3 regions of the Fusibacter fontis genome follow, and region 3 is predicted to be linked to each of the others. Evidence: riboswitches for the same ligand, from Rfam matches in the RefSeq annotation. Region 3 holds a riboswitch; each other region holds the start of a gene.
The links. Region 3 has a riboswitch for thiamine pyrophosphate ahead of ACZ41W_RS03260 (hydroxyethylthiazole kinase). Riboswitches for the same ligand answer to the same signal wherever they lie in the genome.

Region 1 (3,451 bases), 970 kb from region 3:
TTTAAAAATATCAATGACTCCTTAGGGCACCTTTATGGAGACAAAATATTATCTGAAGTTGCAAGACGAATAGAACATGCTGTGAGTGATAGTTCAGAAGTGTTTCGCTTTGGTGGTGATGAATTCGTCATATTAATTCCCAATACCGTTGATCCAAACGCAATAGAACCGTGCATAGAACAAGTCGCAAATGGAATCAAACAAGGTATTCAAATTGATGCCATCAAAAATCACATCTCTGCAAGTTATGGTATTTCGAGATATCCACTTGATGGAGACACCGTCATGGATCTGATGTCAAAAGCAGATATTGCGATGTATCACGCGAAGAAAAATGGCAAAAATCAACGACATTATTATGATGCGCATATGAGCTCTGAGTTTGAAAAACGCGTAAGCATTGAGAAAAAATTGCACGATGCGATAGAAAATGATTTGTTTATGATGGTATATCAACCTATTATTGAGGTTCAAACGCAAAAAGTCGTTGGCTTTGAAGCATTAATAAGACTCAAAGATTTTTCACTTGCACCGGATGTGTTTATTCCAGTGGCTGAAGAAACTCTGATGATACTCGATATTGGAAAATGGGTGATTTGTGAAGTGCTCGATCAGATCGTGCGCTGGAAGAATAGAGGCTTAGACATTTTACCTGTTGCAGTGAACGTATCCACCAAGCAAATTATTGATGGACAAGTCGTGGATTTTCTAAGAGAGTGCCTTGAGGCGAGACATCTTGAACCATCTGTAATCGAGATAGAAATTACTGAAAGTGTCTTACTTGAAAATCGCGAAGAAAGCATTAAAGTACTCAATCAATTAAAATCGCTTGGCGTTCGGATTGCACTGGATGATTTTGGTACAGGGTATTCATCTTTGAATTATTTGACATTTTTACCTGTGGATAGCATCAAAATTGATCGAAGTTTGAAAGAACGGTTTATCCATCATGAGCATTCAAAAATTATTGATAGTTTGGTGTACATTGCACATTCACTTGGATTTAAGGTTGTGATTGAGGGCGTTGAAACTGTAGAAGAATACAACAAATTAGCTCCAAAAGAGTGTGATTTTATGCAGGGATATTTATTTAGCCGACCAGTAACTGCGGATTATGTAGATAAATATCTAGTGGATACACAATTGAATATCTGGAATATTTAATAGATTTTCTGATAAGAATATGTTACAGTAAACGTGAACAATTTAATAAGATCACTCACTAGGGGTGCCATTTTATGGCTGAGAAAAGAATTCGTTCTTTACCCTCGTACCTGATCCAGATCATACTGGCGTAGGAAAGCTGAGATATTCGAATCATTCGATTAACGCGACCCTTTGTCGCGTTTTTTTTTCGGCTTTTTACCGCACAAGACAAGGAGGATTTATGGAAAACAAGACGTATTGCACGCAGATGGAAGCGGCAAAAAAAGGCATCATCACTCCAGAAATGAGGCGTGTAGCAGAAACTGAAAAGATGGACCTGAACTGGCTGGTTCAGCAGATGGCAAAGGGGCGAATTGTCATACCCGCTAACAAAAATCACGTAAATTTACAAGCTGTTGGAGTAGGAGAAGGATTGACGACGAAGGTCAATGTCAATTTAGGTATTTCAAAAGATGCACATGACTATGATTGCGAGATGTCCAAAGCGCTTAAAGCGATGGAAATGGGCGCACACGGGATCATGGATCTGAGCAATTATGGGAAAACTGCTGATTTTAGAAAAGACCTTGTCCATCGATCTACCGCGATGATTGGAACCGTGCCAATTTATGATGCACTTGGATTTTATGATAAAGAACTCGCCGAAATTGAGGCAGAAGAGTTCTTGGCGGTAGTGGATCAACACGGGAAGGATGGCGTAGATTTCATCACGGTACACGCAGGCGTGAATCGCCACACCATGCAAACATTTAAAAACAACCCAAGATTGACCAATATTGTCTCAAGAGGCGGGTCGCTTCTCTTTGCTTGGATGACGCTTACCGGAAAAGAAAATCCTTTTGTGTCGCATTTTGACGATTTACTCGACATTTGTCGTAAATATGATATGACGTTGAGCTTAGGAGATGCCATGAGACCGGGGAGTATCGCCGATTCAACAGATGCTTCACAGATTCATGAACTGATTGTTTTAGGCGAACTCACCAAACGCGCATGGGCGAAAGATGTCCAAGTGATCATTGAAGGTCCTGGTCATATGTCCATCGATGAGATCGAAAGCAACGTCATTTTGCAGAAGAAACTGTGTCATGGTGCGCCTTTTTATGTACTCGGACCACTTGTAACGGACGTCGCACCAGGATATGACCATATTACAGGCGCTATCGGTGGTGCACTTGCAGCCTCTAAAGGTGTTGACTTTTTGTGCTATGTAACACCAGCAGAACATTTGAGATTGCCAGATATTGACGACATGATTGAGGGGCTGATCGCATTTAAAATCGCTGCACATGCAGGTGATTTAGGTAAAAAAATTGAAGGTGCACGTCAGTGGGACAATGAGATGAGCGCTGCTAGACAAGCGATAGACTGGGAAACGATGTATGCTCTTGCCATCGATCCAGAGAAGGCTAGGCGTTATAGAGAAAGTATTGCAACAGAGGAAGCGCATTCGTGTTCAATGTGTGGAAAAATGTGTGCGATGAGGACGATCAATAAAGTGTTAAACGGGGAAGACTTGACTTTATTAAGTCAATAAGTATGAATAAATCTATTGTTTTAGGAGGAAATTAATCCGATGAAATCAACACGTAAGATGGTCTTATCAGGACTATTTATCGCAATAGGAACGATCAGTGCGGGAGTGCTTCATATCCCAATCGGTCCCATCAAAGCATTCCCAATTCAACATCTCATCAATGTGCTGTCGGCGATTTTACTAGGTCCTTTTTATGCCGTAGGCAATGCATTTTGTATATCACTACTGAGAAATCTCATGGGAACTGGAACGATATTAGCATTTCCAGGAAGTCTATTTGGCGCTCTCATCGCGGGGGTTATGTATACTAAATTTAAAAATTCTATGAGTGCATTTCTAGGTGAGGTTTTTGGTACGGGACTCATCGGTGCGTCAGTAGGGGTGCTCATACTCAATGGAAGCTTTGCAAACAGTCATCTGTTTTACTTGGCTTTTGCACTAAGCAGTGCGATAGGAGCTTTGATTGCGCTCGCATTCTATCAAATGTTACTCACTACCCCAATCTTGAAAGGGCAAAGTACGCGAGGTTAATGCAACAATTCCACCACTTCAAATTGACCTTTTGAGTTCACAAAATAAATCAGTTCAAGTTCGGCTCCAGCAGATACATCAGCCAGTGACTGAGAACAAATAAAAATGACAGGTTGTTGATTGACTTTTACTTCGATGCGTTCATGGTCGAGTTGTTGTTGAAAAACGCCTGTAATTTTTTTGGTCTTTTTACCATGTGCTAAAGGAGGGGTTGGT
Region 2 (3,451 bases), 1.4 Mb from region 3:
AGCAGCAAGCGATCACTTTAGCGGGAAAGACCTATGCCTATAGACCTCTTGAAGGCGAGCTTCAGACGGCATTAAACGCCCACAATAAAAGTCAGATTGTCTTTTTAACAGCTTCGCTCGCAGGCCTTCTGATATTAAGTTTCTTTTTTTCATTTGGGCATACGTATCTGTTAAACTTCGCAAGTCAAAAGATCATCTACACCATGAGAGAAGAGCTATATAGCCACCTTCAAGATATGGATTTAAGCTTCTTTGATAAAAACCCCGTGGGCCGATTGGTAACGAGAGTTTCCAACGACATGGAAAATATCAACGAGATGTTTACCAATGTCATCGTCACTTCCATCAAAGACTTTATTCTTCTGATTGGAACAGTTGTGGTCATGGCGGTAATCGACCTAAAACTTACGTTAATCTGCTTTAGTACAATGCCACTGGTAATTTTAGCAGCTTCTATTTTTAGACGAAAAGCACGTGATGTTCAAAGAGAAGTGAAAGTCAAAATCGCCCGCATCAATGCCACTTTGGCAGAAAACATCAACGGTATGAAAATTATTCAGATTTTTAACAAGGAAAAGGGCATTTACAAGGATTTTGATGCCATTAACGAAGATTTTCTCAACAGCTCCATCGAGGAAACGCATGTATATGCCATCTTTAGACCGACGATGAACTTTGCTTATTCCATCTCACTGGCGCTACTTCTTTGGTTTGGCGGTGGTGAGGCCATCAAAGGTGCTGTTCAACTGGGCGTATTGGTTGCATTTATCACCTATACCCAACAGTTTTTTAGACCGATTATGGATTTAAGTGAAAAATTCAATATTTTACAGTCTTCCATGGCAAGTGCTGAGCGCGTTTTTTTATTGCTAGATGAAAAAAGCAGCATCGAAAACTGTCAAATGCCTTTACAGATTGAAAAAGACTTATTTAAAGGAGAGATTGAATTTAAAGACGTCTGGTTCAGTTATATGCAACATCCTGAGACCGATGAGGACTATGTGCTCAAAGGCGTGAGCTTCAAAGCCAAGGCAGGCGAATCCATCGCTCTTGTTGGTGCAACGGGTTCGGGTAAGACGACGATTATCAGTTTGCTCAATCGTTTTTACGATATTCAAAGAGGACAGATTTTACTGGACGGCATCGACATTAAAAAGATGGATATTCACCATTTAAGAGAACATATCGGCATTGTTTTACAAGATGTCTTCTTATTTTCAGGCGATATTAAGAGCAATATTCGCCTTTACGATCAATCCATCTCCATGGAGACCATCGAGGAAATTTCCAAGTACGTCAACGCACATGGATTTATCTCAAAACTTCCGAAAGGATATGATGAACCTGTGGTCGAGCGTGGAGCGACACTCTCTGCCGGACAACGACAACTCTTGTCTTTTGCAAGAGCATTGGTCTTTAACCCAGGCATCTTAATTCTCGACGAAGCAACTTCAAATATCGATACAGAGACAGAACTCTTAATACAAGATGCCATCAATAAGATCATTCAAAATCGAACGACTTTGATCGTGGCACACCGTCTCTCAACCATTCAACATGCGAATCAAATCATCGTCATGAGCAAGGGCGAAATTAAAGAGATGGGCAACCATCAAGAACTCTTGTCTAAACGCGGCATGTACTACGATTTGTACCGCTTACAGTACAGTGAAGATTTACAAGAACCACAAAATGTGGTATCATAAACACGAAACTAAAAAATGATTCACCTAGGGGTGCTTAAAAGCTGAGAGCGCGTATGCGTAACCCTTTGAACCTGAACTAGTTAGAGCTAGCGGAGGAAAGTGTGGAATAATGAAAATCAGACCACGCCTGTATTCCAGGCGTGTTTTTTATTATGCACTAAGAATCATTTAGATGCGAAATACATTTAAATGGAGGTTTACTATGGAAAGAAAGAAAGGTTTTTCTACGAAAATGCTCGTGGAAGGCGCGATGATGATCGCAATTGCAACAGTTTTAAGTTTTATCAAGTTCAAAACACCCCTTTGGCTCAATGGCGGTTCAGTTACCGCTGGCAGTATGGTGCCACTCATCATCTTTGCATATCGCTGGGGTGGCGTTCAAGGAATGTTTGTTGGAGCAGTTTACGGTCTTTTACAATTTGCCATTGAACCGTATGCAGCGCATCCACTTTCAGTGATCATTGATTACCCACTTGCCTTTGGTTTGATCGGTATGGCAGGATTTTTCATTAAGCAAAGTGCTTCTGTCTCAAAAGTGGTGACAGGCATTACCATTGGATTAACAGGCCGATTCTTAGCACATTTTCTCTCAGGTTTTATCTTCTTTGCTTCATATGCACCTGAGACGATGCATCCAGTTTGGTACTCTTTCGTATATAACGGTTCTTACATGCTCCCAGAACTGATCATCACAGCTTCTGTCTTCCTATTGATGAGAAAGACGATTGACGTTATTAAGTAAACGTTATTAAATACGTGATTTATGAAAATGAACCTCCATGAGATTGACCCGAAAGGTCGATGCTCATGGAGGTTATTTTATTGCGATTCATAATTGACAAATGTCCTCACTTCATATAAAATGAACAGTGTTCATATAAAGAAATTCTATTTTTTTAGTCCATTATGAACGTTGTTCAATTAAATCAGCATCTGGTATGTTCATCTTATTTACACAAAATCAAACATCATAGAAAGGATATTCACATGAAAAAAAATCAAACATTGGTTTTAGTTTTATTTTTACTCGGTATATTCATGGGGGCCATCGACAGCGGAATCGTCTCCCCTGCACGTGAAATTATTCAAGATGGATTTGGCGTTGCAAGCAAAACTGGCATTTGGATGATTACCATCTATACATTGGCATATGCCATTTCTATGCCTATTACGAGCAAGATGGCTGACCGAATCGGCCATAAAAAAGTCTATGTATTTGGTATTGCCGTTTTCGGTATTGGATCACTTTTATGTGGTATGACCAATTTCATAGACAGCTTTCCACTACTACTTACTGCACGCGTCATTCAAGCTGTGGGAGCAGGTGGCATCTTGCCAATCGCGACAACGGTTATTGGGCAGAGTTTTCCAGAAGAAAAACGCGGTATGGCGCTTGGTTTCGTCGGTATGATATATGGCGTTGCCACCATTATCGGGCCAACACTGGGAAGTTTCATCATCGATATCGCTGGCATGGATCACTGGGGATACATCTTTTTTATCAATGTCCCAATCTCAATCGCTATCCTCATTTTAAGCATCTTCATTCCCAACTATCAACCAAAAGAAAAAGCCCCTATTGATTTCTTAGGTGCTGTGATCTTAGGTGGGTTTATTGGAAGTCTTATGTATGCACTTACAAATCTCGATTTTTTCCATTTCACCGAAAGCATTCAATCTGCTGAAGTCTATGTGTTTTTAGCGAGTGCTGTGATTTTGTTGCCGCTCCTTGTATGGGCTGAAAA
Region 3 (3,451 bases):
TCGGGATTGGAAACCATGCCTATTTTAATGGCATTTGGTTGTATGTCCGAAAATACCGCATGGAGTTGTTCTTGAACAAATTCTGGAGACGATTCAAAGATGCCCGTGACTTCGCATGTATTTTGAGCAGTTAGTGCAGTGATTACACTCATTCCATAGAGTCCATATGCTGAGATGGTCTTCAAATCTGCTTGAATACCTGCACCTCCACTAGAATCCGATCCTGCAATCGTCAGAACTTTTGGAATCTCTAAGGTGTAATTTTGAAAGGTCATAGAAGCCTTTTTAAATAACGCTTGAGTTGCTTCTCTAATATGAGGTTTAGAAAAAATAGCTGAAACCACAGCGATGCCACTTAATCCCGTATTTTGTAGTTGTTCGACATTAGACATGTCAATTCCACCGATACCCACTACTGGGATCGTCACGATACGTGTAATTTGTTTGAGTATCGTAAAATCTGTTGGTTGTGCATCGAGTTTGGTATGGGTCGGAAACAATGCGCCGACACCGATATAATCTGCTCCACATTTTTGTGCATGAATGGCTTCTTGAACTGTATGTGCAGAAACTCCGATGATGGCATCTTTCCCAAGAATCTGTCTCGCCTGTTCAATCGAAAGGTCATCTTGTCCAAGATGAACCCCAGAAGCGTTAACGACTCTAGCTACTTCAACATAATCATTGATAATGAGCGGAATATTATGAGCATCCGTAATCGGTTTGATCCTGCGCGCGACTTTGATGAGCGCTTCTTGTGATAACGTTTTGTCCCGAAGTTGTAAAATCGTGATACCTCCTAAAATCGCTTCAGTCACTTTTGATTCAAGCGTTTCATCTGAAGTATCTGTAATTCCGTAAAGCGTGAATTGATAGTTTTGAATTTTTTTAGTAAATTGCATACGACTGTCTCCCTTCTATTGATGTCTTTTCATTGATGTGATTCATTAAAGTATATGTTCAAACTCTGGTTTAAAGGCATGAACTTTAGCACGTTGTTCGAGGATTTCAGGCGTCATTTGACTGATGGCATCGTGAATAAAAACGCGAAGAGAACCTGTTCCTAATTGAGCGCTTTGACATGTCTCAAACGCTATTTCACCAGCAACTCCCATCATAACAGTTGCCATGAGTGCCGCTTCAAGTTGCTGATTTGCCATAGCGCTAAAAGCGCCCATTAAACTTGAAAGCATGCAACCTGTTCCAGTTACTGAATTCATTGATTTGTGACCATTATAGACAAGATAAGTTATCTTTTCGGTTGAGACTAAATCGACACTTCCTGTAGCGACGATCACAGTCCCATCAAAGTACGTGGAAAGTTCGCGGACAATTTTAATGTAATGTTTTTGTGTTGTATCCGTGATACAGTCAGATTCCAGAGCATCGACACCTCTAGATGATGACTCGTGAATGTTGGTTTGTTTGGATAATTCTGAACCATTTGAGTGTGCCTGATCACTTGTGTTTTCTATCGGTTTGGGACACATAAGCGCATGCAATGCTTTGATTTCAGTTAAATTGCCTTTAATAATGGTTGGTTTTAGTTTGCGAATCAATTCGAGAGCCGTGTGCGTTCTCAATTTTGAAACGCTTATGCCGACTGGATCGAGTAATATAGGAAGTTTCAGCTGATTGGCGGTGTTTCCCGCAAGATGCATAGATTCAATGGTGCGATGATTGAGTGTACCTATGTTGATGACGAGGGCGTTGCACAAAGCTGTAATTTCTTCTACTTCTGTGATGTCATCTGCCATGATGGGTGATGCCCCTACTCCAAGTAAAATATTGGCACAATCATTGGCAGTTACATAGTTGGTAATGTTGTGAATCAGCGGCTTTGTCGCTTTAATTTTTGACAGTAACTCAATATTCAAGTGTGTCATAATTGGTCTCCTTTTGCGCAATAAAAAAAGGTTGCCGAGAGCAACCTTCATTCATATGGTCATTCCCTACGTTGGCATTATCCAAATCAGGTACGGTCGAAACTCACAGTTTCCTCTCAGCCCATATATGAGCTCCCGATAGTATTTAATTGTAATGAACGAATATCATATGTTGAGTATATCACACACATATGAATCTTCATAGAGTGAATTGAACTCTTATAGAGGCATTTGAAGGGTCACATCGTATTTTTCCACGAGATGATGTGGATGATAGGACTGTTTCGCTTTTCGGATGCCTTCGATGCCCATGTCTTGTTCTCGATTTAAAAATTCATATTGAGTGCTTGCACTTTCAGCCATAGATTGATTGATCATCGCATATGCGCCTTGATAATCTGAGTCTGCCTTTTCAATGTGAACGAGATAAGTCGTTTTATTGAGTGGTTCACCGATACTAAAAGAGATGGGTTTTTCGTCGATGGTTAGAACAATTCCCTCTACGCCTCTTCTCGAAAATAAATCCCATTGCGTAAAGAGTTCTTTGATGCCGTTAAACTCGTGACATAAATCCATCGAATCTTTGCAACCATTTGCAATACACCAGTTTTTTGCAGCTTTGAGAGCTTCCAGTGCATTAACCGGTGTTATGGATTCACTCTTCATTGCATGTGCATAATTTTTTTTGAACTGATTAACATGATTTTTCTTTTTATGGTATCGATTTCCGGAGAGTTGAGCGAGATTCTGTGATTCATATAGGTAGTCAAAGTCCGCTTCGATTGCCTCGGATTCTATAATAAAGCCGTTATTCTCTAAGAAATTTTGAAAAAATGTACCAATATGTCTCAGTTTTAAAGGAAAGTGATGCGTATGTGCATAATGAATCCACGCTTTAGTCGATTCGAGGAGTGCTTGTGTATTGGAGTAATCTCCTACTGGTTCTGAAAAACTTATTTCACTTGATTCTGTCGAGTGGTATTGATACCAAACGTACCCTTTAATTTCAATATAGTGCAGGCGATGTTTATGTCGCCAAATTGTTAAATTGGTTAAATTAAGATCGTGAATTTCACTTAGATAGTTTTCGTAGTAAGGTTTTAGACTATCATAACTTTCAATTGTAAATGGTTTAAGTCCATCTAATGGGTTCATAATAAGCTCCTTAAAAATATGTCGTCCCGTTTGGAAACGTATTTTGCCATGTATTTATCACTAGAATTGCTGTCAATAAGCATGATTGCCGATTCTACTGGTACCCATAAGACATCATACATGTCTGATGCCTCTGTGCTTTCGCTTTCCACAAGTTTAAACTCTATCCCGCATGTCATCTGGACTTCATCCAATGCATCTCGATATTCCATGATATTTCCCACGACGCGCTGAAGCAGCGTTCGAAAATGAAATTGTTGGTATAAAGATGATTCAATCGCTTGAATATTTGTATCATACGGAATGCCAGGCAGTTTATAGTAATGGTCTTTTTTTATATAAAGGAGTGCAATTTCGTCAGCGGAATTGCGAATAATCGCTCGGATTGCGTGCAATATCTCCCGATCACT

Region 1: it holds a riboswitch for thiamine pyrophosphate, as region 3 does, so the genes downstream of both, thiC (phosphomethylpyrimidine synthase ThiC) here and ACZ41W_RS03260 (hydroxyethylthiazole kinase) in region 3, are expected to answer to the same signal.
Region 2: it holds a riboswitch for thiamine pyrophosphate, as region 3 does, so the genes downstream of both, thiT (energy-coupled thiamine transporter ThiT) here and ACZ41W_RS03260 (hydroxyethylthiazole kinase) in region 3, are expected to answer to the same signal.

What each region holds. Positions count from the first base shown of each region.
Region 1 is NZ_AP042445.1:1,692,332-1,695,782, reverse strand. Features, by position in the region: gene ACZ41W_RS07640 (bifunctional diguanylate cyclase/phosphodiesterase) at 1-1,164, shown strand, start outside; TPP riboswitch at 1,215-1,318, shown strand; gene thiC (phosphomethylpyrimidine synthase ThiC) at 1,388-2,704, shown strand; gene thiW (energy coupling factor transporter S component ThiW) at 2,744-3,235, shown strand; gene ACZ41W_RS07625 (hypothetical protein) at 3,232-3,451, opposite strand, start outside.
Region 2 is NZ_AP042445.1:2,635,034-2,638,484, reverse strand. Features, by position in the region: gene ACZ41W_RS11800 (ABC transporter ATP-binding protein) at 1-1,706, shown strand, start outside; TPP riboswitch at 1,723-1,822, shown strand; gene thiT (energy-coupled thiamine transporter ThiT) at 1,909-2,448, shown strand; gene ACZ41W_RS11790 (DHA2 family efflux MFS transporter permease subunit) at 2,694-3,451, shown strand, end outside.
Region 3 is NZ_AP042445.1:724,163-727,613, forward strand. Features, by position in the region: gene thiD (bifunctional hydroxymethylpyrimidine kinase/phosphomethylpyrimidine kinase) at 1-902, opposite strand, end outside; gene ACZ41W_RS03260 (hydroxyethylthiazole kinase) at 948-1,886, opposite strand; TPP riboswitch at 1,932-2,035, opposite strand; gene ACZ41W_RS03265 (DUF2156 domain-containing protein) at 2,106-3,041, opposite strand; gene ACZ41W_RS03270 (hypothetical protein) at 3,038-3,451, opposite strand, start outside.